One region of the Allobosea sp. ANAM02 genome, then DNA from elsewhere that is predicted to be linked to it. Evidence: predicted binding sites of a transcription regulator. Region 1 holds the regulator's gene; each other region holds the start of a gene.
What was found. Region 1 encodes LexA, which represses DNA repair genes until DNA is damaged. Its sites were predicted from a motif close to TGTTCNNNNTGTGTTCNG; they were not measured.
Positions count from the first base shown of each region.

Region 1 (4,184 bases):
CATCGTCATCAGCGAGAGCGGCATCTTCACGCATGACGACATCGCCCGGCTCAACCGGATCGGCGTGAATACCTTCCTCGTCGGCGAGAGCCTGATGCGGCAGGCCGACGTCACCACCGCAACGCAGGCGCTGCTCACCGGCAAGGCCGTCGCGGCGTGAGCCGGCTCAGCCATCTCGACGCGCAAGGCCAGGCGCATATGGTCGATGTCGGCGGCAAGGCCGAGACGACCCGCATCGCGGTCGCCGAGGGCCAGGTCGTCATGGCGCCGGAGACGATCGCGATCGTGCGCGATGGCAACGCCAGGAAGGGCGATGTGCTCGGCACCGCGCGCCTCGCCGGCATCATGGCGGCGAAGCGCACGCATGAGCTGATCCCGCTGTGCCACCCGCTGCTGCTGAGCAAGATCGCCGTCGACCTCGCCATCGACGAGGCCCTGCCAGGCGTGCGCGTGCGTGCCGAGGTCAAGATGAAGGGCCAGACCGGCGTCGAGATGGAGGCGCTGACCGCCGTCTCCGTCGCCTGCCTGACGGTCTACGACATGGTCAAGGCCGTCGACCGGGCGATGCGGATCGAGAATATCCGCCTGCTGCACAAATCCGGCGGCCAGTCCGGCGATTACGAGGCGAAAGTTGGCTAAAGGAATGAGCATGATGTCATCCGAAAACCGGTTCCCACTTTTCGGCATCATGCTCTGATGGCGCTCACCCCGGTTCCCGTCGCGCGCAAGGCGCTGCTCGACAGCATTCCGGGACCGGCCGAGGCGGAAGCCCTGCCGCTGGCGCAATGCGCCTGGCGGGTGCTGGCCGGCGAGGTCAAGGCGCTCAGGACCCAGCCGCCCTTCGCCAATTCCGCCATGGACGGCTATGCCGTGCGCGGCGACGAGATGGCGGAAGGCGTGTCGCTCTCGGTGATCGGCGAATCCGCTGCCGGCCGGGCCTATGAGGGCGCCGTCGGACCGGGAGAAGCCGTGCGCATCTTCACGGGCGCGCCGATGCCTGAGGGCGCCGACACCATCCTGATGCAGGAAGATGCCGACGGCGTCGGAAGCCCGGTCATCCGCGTCCGTGTGCCGCCTGCCAAGGGCAAGTTCCTGCGCGCCGCGGGGCTGGATTTCCACGAAGGCGACGTCCTGCTCTCCGCCGGCCGCGTGCTCGACAGCGCGGCGCTCGGCCTTGCCGCCGCGATGGGGCATCCGACCCTGCCCGTCCGGCGCAAGCCGCGTGTCGCGATCCTCGCCACCGGCGACGAACTGGTGTCGCCCGGCGAGCCGGTCGGCCGCGACCAGATTGTCGCCTCGAACTCGTTCTCGCTGGCCGCGCTTGTCGAGAAGGCCGGCGGCACCGTGCTCGATCTCGGCATCGCCCGCGACGACCATGCTGATCTGGCCAGCAAGATCGCAAGGGCGAGCGAGGCCGATGCCGATGTGCTGATCACGCTGGGCGGTGCCTCCGTCGGCGCGCATGATCTCGTGCAGGAGGCGCTGACGCGCGCCGGCATGGCGCTCGGCTTCTGGAAGATCGCTATGCGGCCGGGCAAGCCGATGATGACCGGGCGGCTCGGCCGGATGGTCGTGGTCGGCCTGCCGGGCAACCCGGTCTCCTCGATCGTCTGCGGCCATCTCTTCGTCCTGCCCCTGATCGAGGCGCTGCTCGGCATCGCCGATGCCGATCGCGACCGCAGCATCCCCGCCATCCTCGGCCGCGACATGCCCGGCAATGACGAGCGGGAAGATTACCTTCGCTCGGAGCTCGCGCTGACGCCGGAAGGCTGGCTCGCGACGCCCTTCGACCGGCAGGATTCCTCGACGCTCGGCACGCTGGCGCGGGCGCAGGCCCTGACGATCCGCCCGGCCCATGCCGCCCCGGCCAGGAAGGGCGATGCCTGCCGGATTCTGCCCTTGCGGTAGCAACTTGCGGAACACAAGCAGAACGCGTATGGTGTTCGTGCTTTGTTTCGAATCTGCGCTTTGAGGGGCTGGCGGCGACCATGCTGACACGCAAGCAACACGAACTCCTGCGCTTCATCCAGGAACGCTTGCGCGAAAGTGGCGTACCCCCCTCCTTCGACGAGATGAAGGACGCGCTCGACCTGCGCTCGAAATCCGGCATCCACCGCTTGATCATGGCGCTGGAGGAGCGCGGCTTCATCCGCCGTCTGCCGAACCGGGCGCGCGCGCTCGAGGTCATCAAGATGCCGGACGGGCTCGGCGCCCCGCAGCCGCGCCCGCGCTTCAACCCGGCCGTCGTTCAGGGCGGCCTGGGCGCGCAGCCGAGCGTCGCCAAGCCCCGGCCCGCGGCGGTCGAGGACGACAGCCGGCATGCCATCGCCATCCCCGTCATGGGCCGGATCGCGGCGGGCACGCCGATCTCGGCGATCCAGAGCCGCAGCCACACGGTCTCGCTGCCGCCGGACATGCTCGGCTCCGGCGAGCATTACGCGCTGGAAGTGCGGGGCGATTCGATGGTTGAGGCCGGCATCCTCGACGGCGACACGGTCGTCATCCGCCGGCAGGACACCGCCAATACCGGCGATATCGTCGTGGCCCTGATCGACGACGAAGAGGCGACGCTGAAGCGCCTGCGCAAGCGCGGCTCCTCCATTGCGCTTGAGGCGGCGAACCCCGCCTATGAGACCCGCGTGCTTGGGCCCGACCGGGTCAAGATCCAGGGCCGCCTCGTCAACCTGATGCGGCGTTACTGAAGGCGTTCCGTGTCGGGGGCGGGGTCGCTGTCGGCCGACGATGCCGAGCGTGCGGCGGTGGGTTGGTTGGCCGACGCCGCCGGACGAGCTTCGCGCCGGCGGCTCCATGGGCGCTCGGCATCGCTCGGCTCCGAGGTTCGGCTGCTCCACCCCGATGCCTTGCGATAGAGCGAGGTTGCGCCGTCGCGCGTAAGCGCCATCCGCTCGATCAGCCTGGCCTTGCAGGTCCCGCTCCAGGGGATCGCGGTGACGACGAGATCGGCCCGTAGGCAGTCCTCGATGATGGCGAGGCGCTCGCGCGTATAGGAAATCGTGCGCTTGTCGGCCGTCTGCGCGACGCAAGCCAGACGATCGCAGGCGATGCCGGCGCGCAATGTCGGATCGTCGGGTGAGCGGCTGTCGCCATCGGCCGCGAGCCATTGCTGCAGAACGAAGCGGCTGGGCTTTCCGGCGATGGCGAGGCGCCCGTCGGCGCCGCGCACGGCCAGACCCGAGCCGTCGCGCTCGATCAGGATTTCCGGCCGTTCCGGCTTGCCGGCGATGGCGACGCCGAAGACCAGCGGCACAGCCGCCAGCCATCGCCAGGCCGTCGTCCAGAGCGCAAGCCACAGTAACGCCATCGCGAAGCACGCCAGCACCGCGGGGCCGAAGGCCGCGACCGTCACGGTGGAGTGATCGATGGACGCGACCCAATGCGCGACCTTGAGCACCACGTCGGAAGCCAACCCCATCAGGGCCCAGGCCGGCCAGTCCAGTCCGAACGGATAGGCGAGCACGCCGAATACCGCCGCCGGCATCACGAAAAGCGAGACGAAGGGCAGCGCCATGGCGTTGCCGAGCAGGCCGAAGGGATTGAAGGTCTGGAAATGATAGGCGCCGAAAGGCGCGGTCGCGGCGGTCGCCAGCATGGTGGTGACGAGGATGCCGAGCGCCGCCATCCAGATCGATCCGAGCGGCCACGGCAACGCGGGCGGCGGCTCGCTGCGATCTCTCCTTTCCCAGCGCTCGGCGAAGGCGATCAGCGCCGCGACCGCGCCGAAGGACATCTGGAAGCTCGGCCCCAGCAGCGCCTCCGGCTCGCGCAGCAGCACGATCATGGCGGCGAGCGCGAGATTGCGCATGCTCAGCGCCGCACGATCGACCAGAATCGCCCCGAGCATGACCAGCGTCATGATCAGCGAGCGCTCGGTCGCGACATCGCTGCCGGAAAAGATGCAATAGGCGGTTGCGCCGATCATGGCCGCGACCGCCGCGAGCTTCTTGACCGGCCAGTGCAGCGCCACCGTCTGCGACAAGGCCAGCAGCGCGCGGACCAGCCAGAAGATGGTCCCGGCCGCCAGCACCATGTGCAGGCCCGAGATCGAGACGATGTGGTAGATGCCGGCGGCGCGCAGGTCGTTGTTCGTGGCTTCCGTGATCAGGCCGCGCTTGCCGGTGACGAGCGCGGCGGCAACCGCCCCGCCCTGCCCGCCTCCGACCTCG
Region 1 is NZ_AP022848.1:2,783,078-2,787,261, reverse strand. Features, by position in the region: gene trpC (indole-3-glycerol phosphate synthase TrpC) at 1-160, shown strand, start outside; gene moaC (cyclic pyranopterin monophosphate synthase MoaC) at 157-639, shown strand; gene OCUBac02_RS13435 (molybdopterin molybdotransferase MoeA) at 697-1,908, shown strand; gene lexA (transcriptional repressor LexA) at 1,989-2,702, shown strand; gene OCUBac02_RS13425 (ComEC/Rec2 family competence protein) at 2,696-4,184, opposite strand, start outside.

Region 2 (4,184 bases), 1.4 Mb from region 1:
CGAGATACCCGCAAGCACCGATGGCCAGGACGCACAATCCCAGGGCAACCAGCGCGGTTGCCAGCTTCGTCTTGATGCTCATCGTCATGACGGACCTTGATAAAGAGACGTGTACGGGGAGGTAGGCGTCAGGCCGGCCGCTCGACATGCCTGCTTTCCGGCGGAACCGGGTTGATCCCCAGACAGGTCGTGTCATTCGAACATCGTGATCGAAAAACCGCGCTTAAATCTTTCGAATAATGTTTAAGGCTATTCTAACGGCCGTTACAGAAATGAATGACTTCAGGTTGTGGTTTTGCTTATGCAGGCAGGAATAATCGCTAAGGTTGCATTTCGTCATATGCTGGCGCGACTGAGTTCTCTTTGAGAGACGGACTGATCGTGATCGGCGGACCTTGCTCGAATAGGCCTATGACGGCGGCCTATTCGGCGGCGCGCTTCAACTCCAGCCCCTTGGCGAAGGGCAGTTTAGGCTCGCTCTTCTCGTCGTCGAAATCGAGCGCGCCGATCTTCTCGGCGCGGCTGGTGACCTTGCCGGCCGAAGTCTTGATCTGGCCGACATCGTCCTGCGCCTGCCGGAAATGATTGTCGAGCTTGTCGACACGCTCGCCGAGCCGGCGCACGTCGTCGAGCAGCTTGCCGACCTCGCTCTGGATGACCTGCGCCTCTTCGCGCATCCGCGCATCGCGCACCAGCGATTGCATGAGCTGGATCGCCAGCGCCAGCAGCGAAGGCGAGACGATCATGATCCGGGCCCGGTGCGCCCGCTGCACAACATCGTCGAAATGCTCGTGCAGGTCGGCATAGATCGACTCGGACGGCACGAAGAGCAAGGCGACGTCCTGCGTCTCGCCCGGCAGGAAATAGCGCTCCGCGATATCCTTCACATGCACGCCGACATCGTTGCGCACGCGCTGGCCGGCCGCCTTCCTGGCATCGTCGCCGCGCGCCTCGCGCAAGAGCGTGAAGCTTTCCAGCGGGAACTTGGCGTCGATGACGAGGCCGCGTCCATCGCCCGGCAGCGTGACCAGGCAATCCGGCCGCTTGCCGTTCGACAATTGCGGCTGGAAGGCGAAGAAGGCGGCGGGCAGGCCGTCGCGGATGATCGCCTCCATCCGGCCCTGGCCATAGGCGCCGCGCGCCTGCTTGTTGGCGAGCACGTCCCGGAGCGTCACGACCTCCGAGGTGAGGTCCGTCAGGTTCTTCTGGGCGTGGTCGATCACCGCGAGCCGTTCCTGCAGCTTGCCGAGGCTCTCGGTGGTCTGCTGGACGTTGCGTTCGAGCCCGGCGCCGACCTGCTGGCGCAGGCCGTCCATCCGCTCGGCGACGAGCCGCGCGAGATCGCCCTGCCGGGTCGAGAGGATCTCGGCCATCGACTGCATTCGGCCGGCGAGCTCCGCCTGCTGGCGGTTCATCTCGGCGACCTTGTCGTCCATCTCTCGGGCGCGCTCGGCCGCCATCGCGGCCTCGATCGCGCGGCTCTTGCCGCCGCGCCAGCCGGCGATCACCGCCATCAAGAGCAGAGCGAGGCTCAGGGCCGCGAAGCCCGATGCGGCCTCGGCCCAGGTCACAGGGCGCTCCAGCAGTGTGAAAGCAAGCTCGTTCATAAGTCGAGCGTAGCCGATTCGGTGGGGAATAGCGAACGAAAGCGGAACAGTTTGACCGCTCTCCCACAAATGCTTATGTCCCCGGTTCAGCAGCTCTTTTCCCCTGGAATCCCATGTCCGTTCGCCCGCTCGTCATCCTGCCCGACGCCCAGCTTCGCCTCGTCTCGAAGCCGGTCGAGATGGTCACGCCCGAGATCAAGGCGCTGGTCGCGGACATGTTCGAGACGATGTACGACGCGCCCGGCATTGGCCTCGCCGCAATCCAGATCGGCGTGCCGCTGCGCGTGGTGACGATCGACCTGTCGAAGCCCGAGGCGAAGGAGGGCGAGGAGCCCGAGCCGCGGAAGCCGCAGGTCTTCATCAACCCGCAGATCACTTGGTCCTCGGAGGAATTCAGCGCCTATGAGGAGGGTTGCCTCTCGATTCCCGAATATTACGAGGAGGTCGAGCGCCCCGCCGAAGTGAAGGTCCGCTTCGTGGATCTCGACGGCAAGACGCAGGAGATCGCGGCCGACGGCCTGCTCGCCACCTGTCTGCAGCACGAGATCGACCATCTCGACGGCGTGCTCTTCATCGACCATCTCTCGCGCCTGAAGCGCGAGCGCGTCACCAAGAAATTCGCCAAGGCGGCCAAGCGCTCGGCGGCCTGAGGTTTTCCAATCCGCGCGCCGTCATCCCGGACGGAGCGAAGCGCAGATCCGGGATCCATGCCGGAGCGCCCGCAGGAGAGGTTCCGGAATAGGTCCCGGGTCTCCCTGCGGTCGCCCGGGATGACCGCCGCTATGGAGACAAGTTCAGCTTATGAGTTTGCGCGTCATCTTCATGGGCACGCCGGATTTCGCCGTGCCGGTGCTGACCGAGATCGTGGGGCAGGGCCACGAGGTCGTCTCCTGCTACACCCGCGCCCCGGCGCAGGCGGGGCGGGGCCTCGAATTGAAGCCCTCGCCGGTGCATCGGGCCGCCGAGCGCTTCGGCATCCCGGTCTTTACCCCTAAGACGCTCAAGACGCCGGACCAGGCCGAGATCATCGCCTCGCAAGAGGCCGATGTCGCCGTCGTCGTCGCCTATGGCATGATACTGCCTCAGGCGATCCTCGACCTGCCCGAACTCGGCTGCCTCAATCTCCATGCTTCGCTGCTGCCGCGCTGGCGCGGTGCCGCCCCGATCCAGCGGGCGATCATGGCCGGCGACGCCGAGAGCGGCGTCTGCGTGATGAAGATGGAAGCCGGCCTCGATACCGGCCCCGTCGCCATGGTCGAGAACCTGACGATCGGCCCGGACATGACGGCCGGCGAATTGCACGATCAGCTCAGCCTGCTCGGCGCCGACCTGATGGTGCGCGCGCTCGCGGCGCTCGGTCGCGGCGGCCTGCAGTTCACGCCGCAGCCGGAAGAGGGCGCGACTTACGCCAGCAAGATCGCCAATACCGAAGCGAAGCTGAGCTGGGCCCTGCCGGCGCAGCAGGTCCATGACCTCGTGCGCGGCCTCTCGCCATTCCCCGGAGCCTTCGCCGAGATCGATCTCGGCAAGGGGCCGGAGCGTCTGAAGATCCTGCGCACGGCCCGCGCCGGCGGCGCGGCCGAGCCCGGCACGCTGCTCGATGACGAAGGCACTGTCGCCTGTGCCGTCGGCGCGGTGAAGCTGCTGCAGGTCCAGCGCGCCGGCAAGGCGCCGATGAGCGGGGCCGAATTCCTGCGCGGCGCCCGGCTCGGAGCCGGTGCCAAGCTCTGATGCCGCGCTACAAGCTCGTCATCGAGTACGACGGCACGCCGTTCTCGGGCTGGCAGCGCCAGCTCAACGGCCCGTCCGTGCAGCAGAGCGTCGAGGAGGCGGTCGAGGCCTTCTGCGGCCATCCCGTCAGGCTGCATTGCGCCGGCCGGACCGATGCCGGCGTCCATGCCACCCATCAGGTCGCCCATGTCGATATCGGCAGGGAATGGCGCACCGATGTCGTGCGTGATGCGACCAATGCCCGGCTGAAGCGGCTTCCGGTCGCGGTGCTCAGTGCCGAGCTGGTGCCGGATGATTTCGACGCCCGCATCTCGGCGCGCCGTCGCTATTACATCTATCGCATCCTCGACCGCCGCGCCCAGCCGGCGCTGGAGCGCGAGCGGGTCTGGCATGTGCCGGTCAAGCTCGATCACGAGGCGATGGACCGCGCGGCCAAGGCGCTGCTCGGACAGCATGACTTCACCACTTTCCGCGCCGCCGAATGCCAGGCCAACAGCCCGATCCGCACGCTCGACCGCTGCGATGTCCGCCGCGAGGGCTCCGAGATCGTGGTCTATGTCCACGCCCGCTCCTTCCTGCATCATCAGGTGCGCTCGATCGTCGGCTGCCTGAAGATGGTGGGCATGGGCCGCTGGCCGGAGAACAAGGTCGGCAAGGTCCTGGCGGCGCGCGACCGCTCGCAATGCGCGGCACTGGCGCCGTCCTGTGGGCTCTATCTCGCTGGCGTCGACTACGCCGAGTGAGGCGCAAGCGCCTCAGAACAGGCCGAACAGCCGGGTGACGCCGTAATCGAGCATGACGCTGGCGACGACCAGCGTCATGGCGATGCCCCGGCTCTCCGCTCCG
Region 2 is NZ_AP022848.1:4,169,355-4,173,538, reverse strand. Features, by position in the region: gene OCUBac02_RS19930 (HAMP domain-containing methyl-accepting chemotaxis protein) at 1-148, opposite strand, end outside; gene OCUBac02_RS19925 (DNA recombination protein RmuC) at 423-1,607, opposite strand; gene def (peptide deformylase) at 1,721-2,257, shown strand; gene fmt (methionyl-tRNA formyltransferase) at 2,409-3,338, shown strand; gene truA (tRNA pseudouridine(38-40) synthase TruA) at 3,338-4,081, shown strand; gene OCUBac02_RS19905 (hypothetical protein) at 4,094-4,184, opposite strand, start outside.
Region 2: OCUBac02_RS19925 (DNA recombination protein RmuC) is a predicted target of LexA. The motif match lies at 1,639-1,656, and genes of this name have one in related genera.

Region 3 (4,184 bases), 1.3 Mb from region 1:
TAGGTCTCCAGCAGCAATTCGAGATCGAGCTGCGTCGCCTTCGACAGTGCCGTGCGCGTCGCCATCCGGCGATCGAGCTCGCGCCTCCGCCAAAGCCGGGACAATCCCATCATGCTCTGACGGTCCAGGCCGAGTTCGACGATGATGGCGTTCGAGACGATCGCATGGCAGATCACCACGGCATGGACCGGTACGCCGTGCTCGTGGAACACGCTCGCCAGACTATGGGCCGATTCGGTGTAGCCTTCGCGAAGGTCGCCGGATGCGAGCCTGATCCAGTGCGACAGCCGCCGCTCATGCACATCGGGCTGCCGAAGGGCCTGCGCGATCTCCGGCCAGGGGGCGAACTGGTCGTGCAGGTTTTCCAGCAGATGCGGCAGACGGCCGCGAGCGAAGTCCGAGAGCGAACCGAGAAGAACGATGTCCTCGTCGAATATCCGGAATGCGCGGAATCGATGTTCCTGCGCGGCGATGGAATTGGATGTCACGGCTTCGCAGGCTTTGAGGAGGACGGCGTGGCGGGTGAAGCCATCATGCCGCGCCGTGGCAAAGAATGACTTAACGTCCTGTTCACTCCGATTCGGGCCGTGACCGACGACAGGCGCTTGCCTGCCGCGGAAACCGGCGCCTATAAGGCCGACCGATCGCCTGTGGTGCGCACCGCAGGCAATATTCCATGGTTCCATCTCATCAAAGGGCAGCGAGTTCCCATGGCCGGCCATTCACAGTTCAAGAACATCATGCACCGCAAGGGCAAGCAGGATGCCGTGCGCTCCAAGCTGTTCTCGAAACTGGCCCGCGAGATCACCGTCGCCGCCAAGATGGGCATGCCCGACCCGAACATGAACCCGCGCCTGCGCATGGCCGTGCTTGCCGCGCGCGCCGAGAACATGCCGAAGGACAATATCCAGCGCGCCATCAACAAGGCCGCCGGCGGCGAAGGCGACAATTATGACGAGGTCCGCTACGAGGGCTACGGCCCGGGCGGCGCCGCCGTCATCGTCGAGGCGCTGACCGACAACCGCAACCGCACCGCCTCCGCCGTGCGCTCCTATTTCACCAAGTCGGGCGGCGCGCTCGGCGAAAGCAATTCCGTGTCCTTCATGTTCAACCGCGTCGGCGAGATCAGCTATCCGCCGGAGGCGGGCGATGCCGACAAGCTGATGGAAGCCGCGATCGAGGCCGGCGCAGACGACGTGATCTCGGACGAGAACGGCCACACCATCCTATGCGCCTTCGACGCGCTGAACGAGGTTTCCAAGGCACTGGAAGCTTCGCTCGGCGCTCCCGCCTCGGCCAAGCCCGTCTGGCGCCCGACCACGACCGCCCCGCTCGATGAGGAGAAGGCCGGCTCGATGATGCGTCTGATGGAAGCCCTCGACAACGACGACGACGTCCAGAACGTCTTCGCCAATTTCGAGATTGCCGACGACATCATGGCCAAGCTCAGCGCCTGATCTTGAAACACGTCATTCTCGGGCGAAGCGAAGCGCAGACCCGGGAATCTCTCACAGGAAGAGGCGCCCTTTCGTCCTGAGATGCCCGGGTCAAGCCCGGGCATGACGATCTCCGTCACCGCCCGATCACGACATCCCACAGCGGCAGGCTGATCAACGCGCTGAGGAAGATCACCAGATAGGCCCCGCGCCGGAACGTCTCCTCCGAGGCCAGCCGGAAGCCATGCGTGCCGGCCCAGAGCCCGGCGCCGTAGACCGCGAAGAGCGGAACCGCCATCGTCAGCGCGCCGAGCGTCAGAATCCCCTTCGACCACAGGACCGCGCCGCTGATCAGCGTCGAGACGCCGAAGAAGGTCTGCAGATTGGCCCGCGTCTTGTGCCGGTCGTTGCGTTGCGCACCGAGCCAGAACACCGCGAGCGGCATGCCGCCGATCGAGGCCATGCCGTTGAACAGCCCCGACAGGGCCCCGACGCCGAGCGAGAGCGTGATCGTCGGTCGCCCGTGATAGCGCCAGCCCGACGCCATCAGCCCGACCGCGATCAGCACGAGCGAGGCCAGCACCCAGCGCATCGTCTCGCGATCGAGCCAGATCAGCAGCCAGATGCCGGCCGGCAGTGCCAAAGTCGCCGTCAGCAGCAGCGGCAGGATCTCGCGCCATTCGGCCGTCCTGGCGCTGCGCGCCGCGATCGGCAGCGCGAAAGGCAGGTCGATGAACCAGATCAGGCCGAGCGCCGCGACCGGTCCGAGCACGACCGAGGCCAGCGGCATGAACACCATGGCGAAACCGAAGCCCGTGAAGCCGCGGACCAGCCCGCCGAGCAGCGTCGCGGCCAGCAGAACGGCGATGCCGTCGGCGCTGACGCCCGGCATGAAGGAAGACAGGATCGAGGACATGGAGCCGGCCGGAGACGAAAGATGCTGCGAACCATGCCCGCAGGCCGGCGGCAAGAACAACTTTCCTTTTTGATGTCATCGATCAGGGGAATTCATCCAGCCCGAACCTGCCCGCGTCTCGACGCGGGACAAATCCGAAACATCCGCTAGTTTGCAGGCATCATGGCTCCTCCGATTCGCATCCTCGGCATCGATCCCGGCCTCCGCAAAACCGGCTGGGGCATCGTGATTTCGGAAGGCAGCAAGCTCTCCTTCGTCGCCTGCGGCTGCATCGAGAGCGACGGCACCCTCTCGCTCGGCGAGCGCCTGCGGCAATTGCACGAAGGCCTGAACAAGGTCCTCGCCGCGCATCGCCCGCATGAGGCCGCCGTGGAAGAGACCTTCATCAACCGCGACCCGCAATCGGCGCTGAAGCTTGGCCAGGCCCGCGGCATCGCGCTGGTCGTGCCGGCGCTCGCCGGGCTCGATGTCGCGGAATACGCCGCCAATCTCGTCAAGAAGACCGTGGTCGGCGTCGGCCATGCCGACAAGAAGCAGGTCCAGGCGATGATCCGCGTGCTGCTGCCCAAGGCCGAGACCTCCTCGGCCGATGCCGCGGACGCGCTCGCCGTCGCGATCTGCCATGCCCAGCATCGCGGCATGAAGGCGCTGGTCGCACAGATGCGCGTGGCGGGTTGATGAAGACGGCCGAGGGAACGAGACGATGATCGGCAAGCTCAAGGGCCTGATCGATTCCTATGGCGAGGACCACGTCATCATCGACGTCCAGGGCGTCGGCTATGTCGTGCAGTGCTCGGCGCGCACGCTCCAGCGCCTGCCCCAGCCGGGCGAGGCGGCCGCGCTCTCGATCGAGACCCATGTCCGCGAGGACGCGATCCGCCTCTACGGCTTCATGTCCGATGTCGAGCGCGACTGGTTCCGCCTGATGCAGGTCGTGCAGGGCGTCGGCGCCAAGGTCGCGCTCGCGATCCTCTCGACGCTCGATCCCGGCGCGCTCGCCACCGCCATCACCACCAACGACAAGGCCGCGATCGCCCGCGCACCCGGCGTCGGCCCGAAGCTCGCGCAGCGCCTCTGCGCCGAACTCAAGGACAAGGCCCCGGCCTTCGGCCATATCGATCCGGGCGTCGTGCAGCTCTCCGGCGCGCTAGAGGACCGGAAGCTGCCGCAGCCGATCGCCGACGCCGTGTCGGCGCTCGCCAATCTCGGCTATCCTCAGGCGCAGGCGGTCGCCGCCGTGGCTGCTGCCGCCAAGACCGCCGGCGATGGTGCCGGCACGGCCCAGTTGATCAAGCTGGGCCTGAAGGAACTGGCGAAGTGAGCGAGGAGCCAGACGAGCTTCAATTGCGCGTCGTCACCGACAAGACCGAGCTCTGCCGCATCATGCTGGCGAGCTGGGGCTCGCAGAGCATGATGATCGACCTGCACGTCTATGACGTCGCCGAGATCGACGCGCTCGGCCTCTACGAACCTTCCGGCCGCACGGCCGCGCTGGCGAGCTGGACGCTCCGGGGCGAAAATGCCTATCTCTGCGCGCTCCACTCGCTCAGGCCCGGCGAAGGCGTCGCGATCCGGATGCTCGACGCCGTCATCTTCGCGGCGCGCAAGGCCGGTGCCAGGACGCTCAAGGCGATGCTGACCAATGACAACATGCCGGGCATGACCTTCTACCAGCGCCGTGGCTTTCGCCTCTCGGGGCTTTATCTCGAAGCGATCGACGCCTATCGCTCGGTCGTGCCTGATATCATCAAGACGGGGTACAAGGACATTCCGATCCACGACGCCATCGAGCTGGAGATCGCGCTGTGAGCGAACCCAAGCGCTCCAGCCTG
Region 3 is NZ_AP022848.1:1,452,204-1,456,387, reverse strand. Features, by position in the region: gene OCUBac02_RS07035 (globin-coupled sensor protein) at 1-488, opposite strand, end outside; gene OCUBac02_RS07030 (YebC/PmpR family DNA-binding transcriptional regulator) at 711-1,457, shown strand; gene OCUBac02_RS07025 (sulfite exporter TauE/SafE family protein) at 1,573-2,352, opposite strand; gene ruvC (crossover junction endodeoxyribonuclease RuvC) at 2,515-3,030, shown strand; gene ruvA (Holliday junction branch migration protein RuvA) at 3,056-3,673, shown strand; gene OCUBac02_RS07010 (N-acetyltransferase) at 3,670-4,161, shown strand.
Region 3: ruvC (crossover junction endodeoxyribonuclease RuvC) is a predicted target of LexA. The motif match lies at 2,477-2,494, and genes of this name have one in related genera.

Region 4 (4,184 bases), 230 kb from region 1:
CTCGGGTCAAGCCCGAGCATGACGGCCTCCATGGCTGCCCGATAGCGCCTCTCAGCCCTGCTTACCCAACTGCCCGAGTTCGTGCAGCAGGGCTGCGCCGGTGCGCAGGCCGCTATAGAAGCAGTCCAGCGTCATGTTCTCGTTGGGGGCGTGGTTGGCCTCGTCGTGATTGGCGTAGGGCGTCACGAAGGCGGGAATGCCGAGGATCTTGGTGAAGACGTAGTTCGGCAGGCTGCCGAACCCGGCCGGGATCAGCAGGGGCTCCTCGCCCTGCGCCGCCACGAAGGCGCGCCGCAACGGCGCGGTATAGGGCGAGGCGATCGCGGTCTTTGAGGGCTGCATGCCCTTTTCCTCGGCGACGAACTCGACCTCGGGCGCGTGCTTTTCGACATGAGCCCGGACCTTGCGCAGGATGTCCTCCGGGTCCTGCGCCTCGACGAGGCGGATATCGCATTTCACCAACGCTTCGTTCGGCAGCACGGTCTTGGTGCCCGGCCCGCCATAGCCGCCATGGAAGCCGTTGATCGTCAGCGTCGGCCGGAAGCAGAGACGCTCGTAGAAGGGCCGGTCGGCCGGCGCGTCGAGGCGAGTGAGGCCGAGCCCCTTCTTGAAGGCCTCGATGTCGAGCGGCAGGCGTTCGACCGCTTCCAGGTCCTCCGCATTCGGCGGCTCGATGGCATCGTGCAGCCCGTCGATGGTGATCTCCCCCTCGGGGTTCTTCATCGTGGCGAGGAGATGGACCAGCGTCCAGATCGGGTTCGGCACGACGCCGCCGAAATTGCCGGAATGGACGTCGCGGCTGGCATGGCGGCAGCGCAGGTCGAAGGAGACGACGCCGCGCGAGCCGAACTTGATGGTGGGCGCGCCACTGGCATGGCGCGGGCCGTCGGCGGTGACGGCGAGGTCGGCCTTGAGCAGATGCGGGTTGGCACGGACGAAGCCGGCGATGTTCGGGCTGCCGATCTCTTCCTCGCCCTCGAGCACGAGGATGACGTTGCAGGGCAGTTCGCCATGGACCTTGAGATGAGATTCGATCGCGAGGATCTGGGCGAAGTGCTGGCCCTTGTTGTCGCCGACGCCGCGCGCATAGAGGCGTCCGTCGCGGATCGTCGGCTCGAACGGGGGCGACACCCACTTATCGAGCGGGTCCGGCGGCTGCACGTCGTAATGGCCGTAGAGCAGCACGGTCGGCTTGCCCGGCGCCTTCTCCCTGCGCGCGACGACGACCGGGTGGCCCTCGGTCGGGACGAGACTGGTTTCGAGGCCGATCTCCGTGAGCATGTCGACGAGCAGCAGGCCGACCTCGGCGATGCCGATATTCTCGGCGCTGATGCTGGGATGGCGCAGATAGGCGACGAGGCGGTCGAGGAAGGCGCTGCGATTGGTCTCGATATGGTCGAAGACCGCGGCGAGTGCGTCTGAGGAAGCCATAGACAATGCCTGACTGGAGAGGAATCCGTGCCGACCGCCGAGCGGGGGCGCAAGCGGCGGCCGAGCGGCTGTCGCGGGCAGCCTAGACGCGGGGTCTGCGGCGCTCAAGCGCGGGCCGGGCTGTCGCGGCGACTGGCAGCCTTGCGATTTTCGCTGGTCGGATTATCGCTTGTATTGTTCTTTTTTTGTTCTATCATTGGATATGCAGCTCGTTCTCGACCTCGACGGTGAGCGGGAGTTTCAGCCGCGAGAAGTCCACCGCCCACCCCGCTATTTCTTCGCGCTCCTTCCGGATATCGAAGCGAAGCAGCGAATCCATAAGCTTGCCGGTGAGTTGAACGCGCGGCTTCGCGCCTCGAACCGGCTGCGCGGGCCGGACAAGTATCATGTGACCTTGCGTGGAATTGCTGTGCCCGACGGCTCGTTCGGGCAGAGCATCGCGATGGCACGCACGGTCGCCGACGCGATTCGGAGGACGTCCTTCGCCGTCATGTTCGATCAGGCCGCAAGCTTCGGAAAGCCGCCGAAATACGCATTCTCCCTGACGACACGGGCGGATTTGCCTGCTGCCAACAGTTTGTCTGCCACGCTGCTTGATGACTTGCGGCATGCCGGCCTCAAGGTCGATGGATCAAGCTTCCAGCCGCATGTCACGCTGTTCTACGACCGGAGACGTCGGGAGCCGATCGATCTGCCCGAGCTGCGCTGGCAGGTGCGCGCGTTCGTGCTGATCGAGAGCATCGATAACAGGAAATACGTCATCCTGGGCTCCTGGCCGCTCGGCTGAACTCCATGCAGCCGTGCAAGGCCGCTTTGCGGCGATCGGGATGCTGCGCCGTTGCTTTGGGCGCGGTCGGCTCTATCGTTTCCGGCCGAAGCCCATCCGATTCAGACGGAGCCTGTCATGGCCGATTTGTCCGCTTTCCCGATCACCAGGCGCTGGCCGGCAGCGCATCCCGACCGTATCCAGCTCTATTCGCTGCCGACGCCCAACGGCGTGAAGGTCTCGATCGCGCTGGAGGAGCTGGAACTGCCCTACGAGCCGCATGCCATCGATATCGGCAAGAACGAGACCTGGGGGCCGGAATTCCTGTCGCTGAACCCCAACGGCAAGATCCCGGCGATCATCGACCCCAACGGCCCGGACGGAAAGCCGTTCGGCCTTTGGGAATCCGGCGCGATCCTGCTCTATCTCGCCGAGAAGACCGGCAAGCTCCTGCCGAAGGACCCTGCCGCCCGCTACGAGACCATCCAGTGGGTGTTCTTCCAGATGGCGGCGATCGGCCCGATGTTCGGCCAGCTCGGCTTCTTCCACAAATTCGCCGGCCGCGAATACGAGGACAAGCGTCCGCGCGACCGCTACGCCAATGAGAGCAAGCGCCTGCTCGGCGTGCTCGAGGACCGGCTGGCGAGCCGCACCTGGATCATGGGCGACGACTACAGCATCGCCGATATCGCGATCCTCGGCTGGGTGCGCAATCTCGTCGGATTCTACGGCGCGGGCGAACTCGTCGACTATGCCAAGCTGACCCATGTGCCGATCTGGCTGGAGCGCTGCCTGTCGCGCCCGGCCGTGCAGCGCGGCCTCGACAGCCCGAAGCGCCCGGCCTGAGGTTTGATTTAGAACGTCAGCCCTCGTCCTGAGGAGGCCCGAAGGGCCGTCTCGAAGGGCGTTCCAGGTGTCTCCGGAGTCTCCTGGAACATCCTTCGAGACGCCATTCCCAAGCGGAATGGCTCCTCAGGATGAGGGCTCGATATACTTTCAATGAGATTGAGGGGCGCTCAAGCGTGGCCAAGACGATCTACGGCATCAAGAACTGCGACACGATGAAGAAGGCGCGGGCCTGGCTCGACGGCCATGGCGTCGCCGTCGCGTTCCATGACTACAAGGCGAGCGGGGTCGACAAGGCGTCGCTTGAGCGTTGGGTCAAGGAGCACGGCTGGGAGACGGTGCTTAACCGCGCCGGCACGACCTTCCGCGCGCTGCCGGATGCCGAGAAGCAGGGGCTCGATGCCGAGAAGGCGATCGCGCTGATGCTGGCGCAGCCCTCGATGATCAAGCGTCCGGTGCTCGATCTGGGCCAGGGCAGGACGATCGTCGGCTTCAAGCCGGAGATTTACGCGGCCGCGGTATCGAGGAGTTGAGGCTCGCTAAGGAACGCGCGGACAGCGCGGGGAACCCTCTCCCGGAGGGAGACGGCAGGGTGAGGGGGAGTCTGTTGGACGTTTTGGCCGTGACCTGACCGTTGCTGCTATGGCGGCAGCGCTTCACTGGCCCAGGGACCTACACCTCACCCCTGACCCTCTCGCCCATCTCGGGCTTGCCCGAGATGGGCGTCGTATAGTGTCGAAGTCGGCAACAGCCGGCTTCGATGCAGGAGAGGGGTTCCCCGCGGTTCAAGACGGCATCCGGTTGTGGAGAGTTCGGTTCGCTCATGACGGCGAGGAACGGCCATCCGGCGCGCGGGTCACTTCCCTAAACCCGCGCGCTGCTCTACCTCGCAGGCCATGACCGTCGAGCCCCAAGTCCTGCAGCCGCAAACCGCTGCCACACCCGAATTCACCTTCAAGGTCGCGGCCCGCGACGGCGCGGCGCGCACCGGCGCGATCAGCATGCCGCGCGGCGTCATCCGCACGCCGGCCTTCATGCCGGTCGGCACCGCCGCGACCGTGAAGGGTATGTACCCCGAGCAGGTGAGGGCGCTCGGCGCCGATGTCGTGCTCGGCAACACCTATCACCTGATGCTGCGGCC
Region 4 is NZ_AP022848.1:2,556,487-2,560,670, forward strand. Features, by position in the region: gene OCUBac02_RS12370 (M20/M25/M40 family metallo-hydrolase) at 52-1,431, opposite strand; gene OCUBac02_RS12375 (2'-5' RNA ligase family protein) at 1,634-2,218, shown strand; gene OCUBac02_RS12380 (glutathione S-transferase N-terminal domain-containing protein) at 2,336-3,043, shown strand; gene OCUBac02_RS12385 (ArsC family reductase) at 3,220-3,576, shown strand; gene tgt (tRNA guanosine(34) transglycosylase Tgt) at 3,940-4,184, shown strand, end outside.
Region 4: OCUBac02_RS12375 (2'-5' RNA ligase family protein) is a predicted target of LexA. The motif match lies at 1,607-1,624, and genes of this name have one in related genera.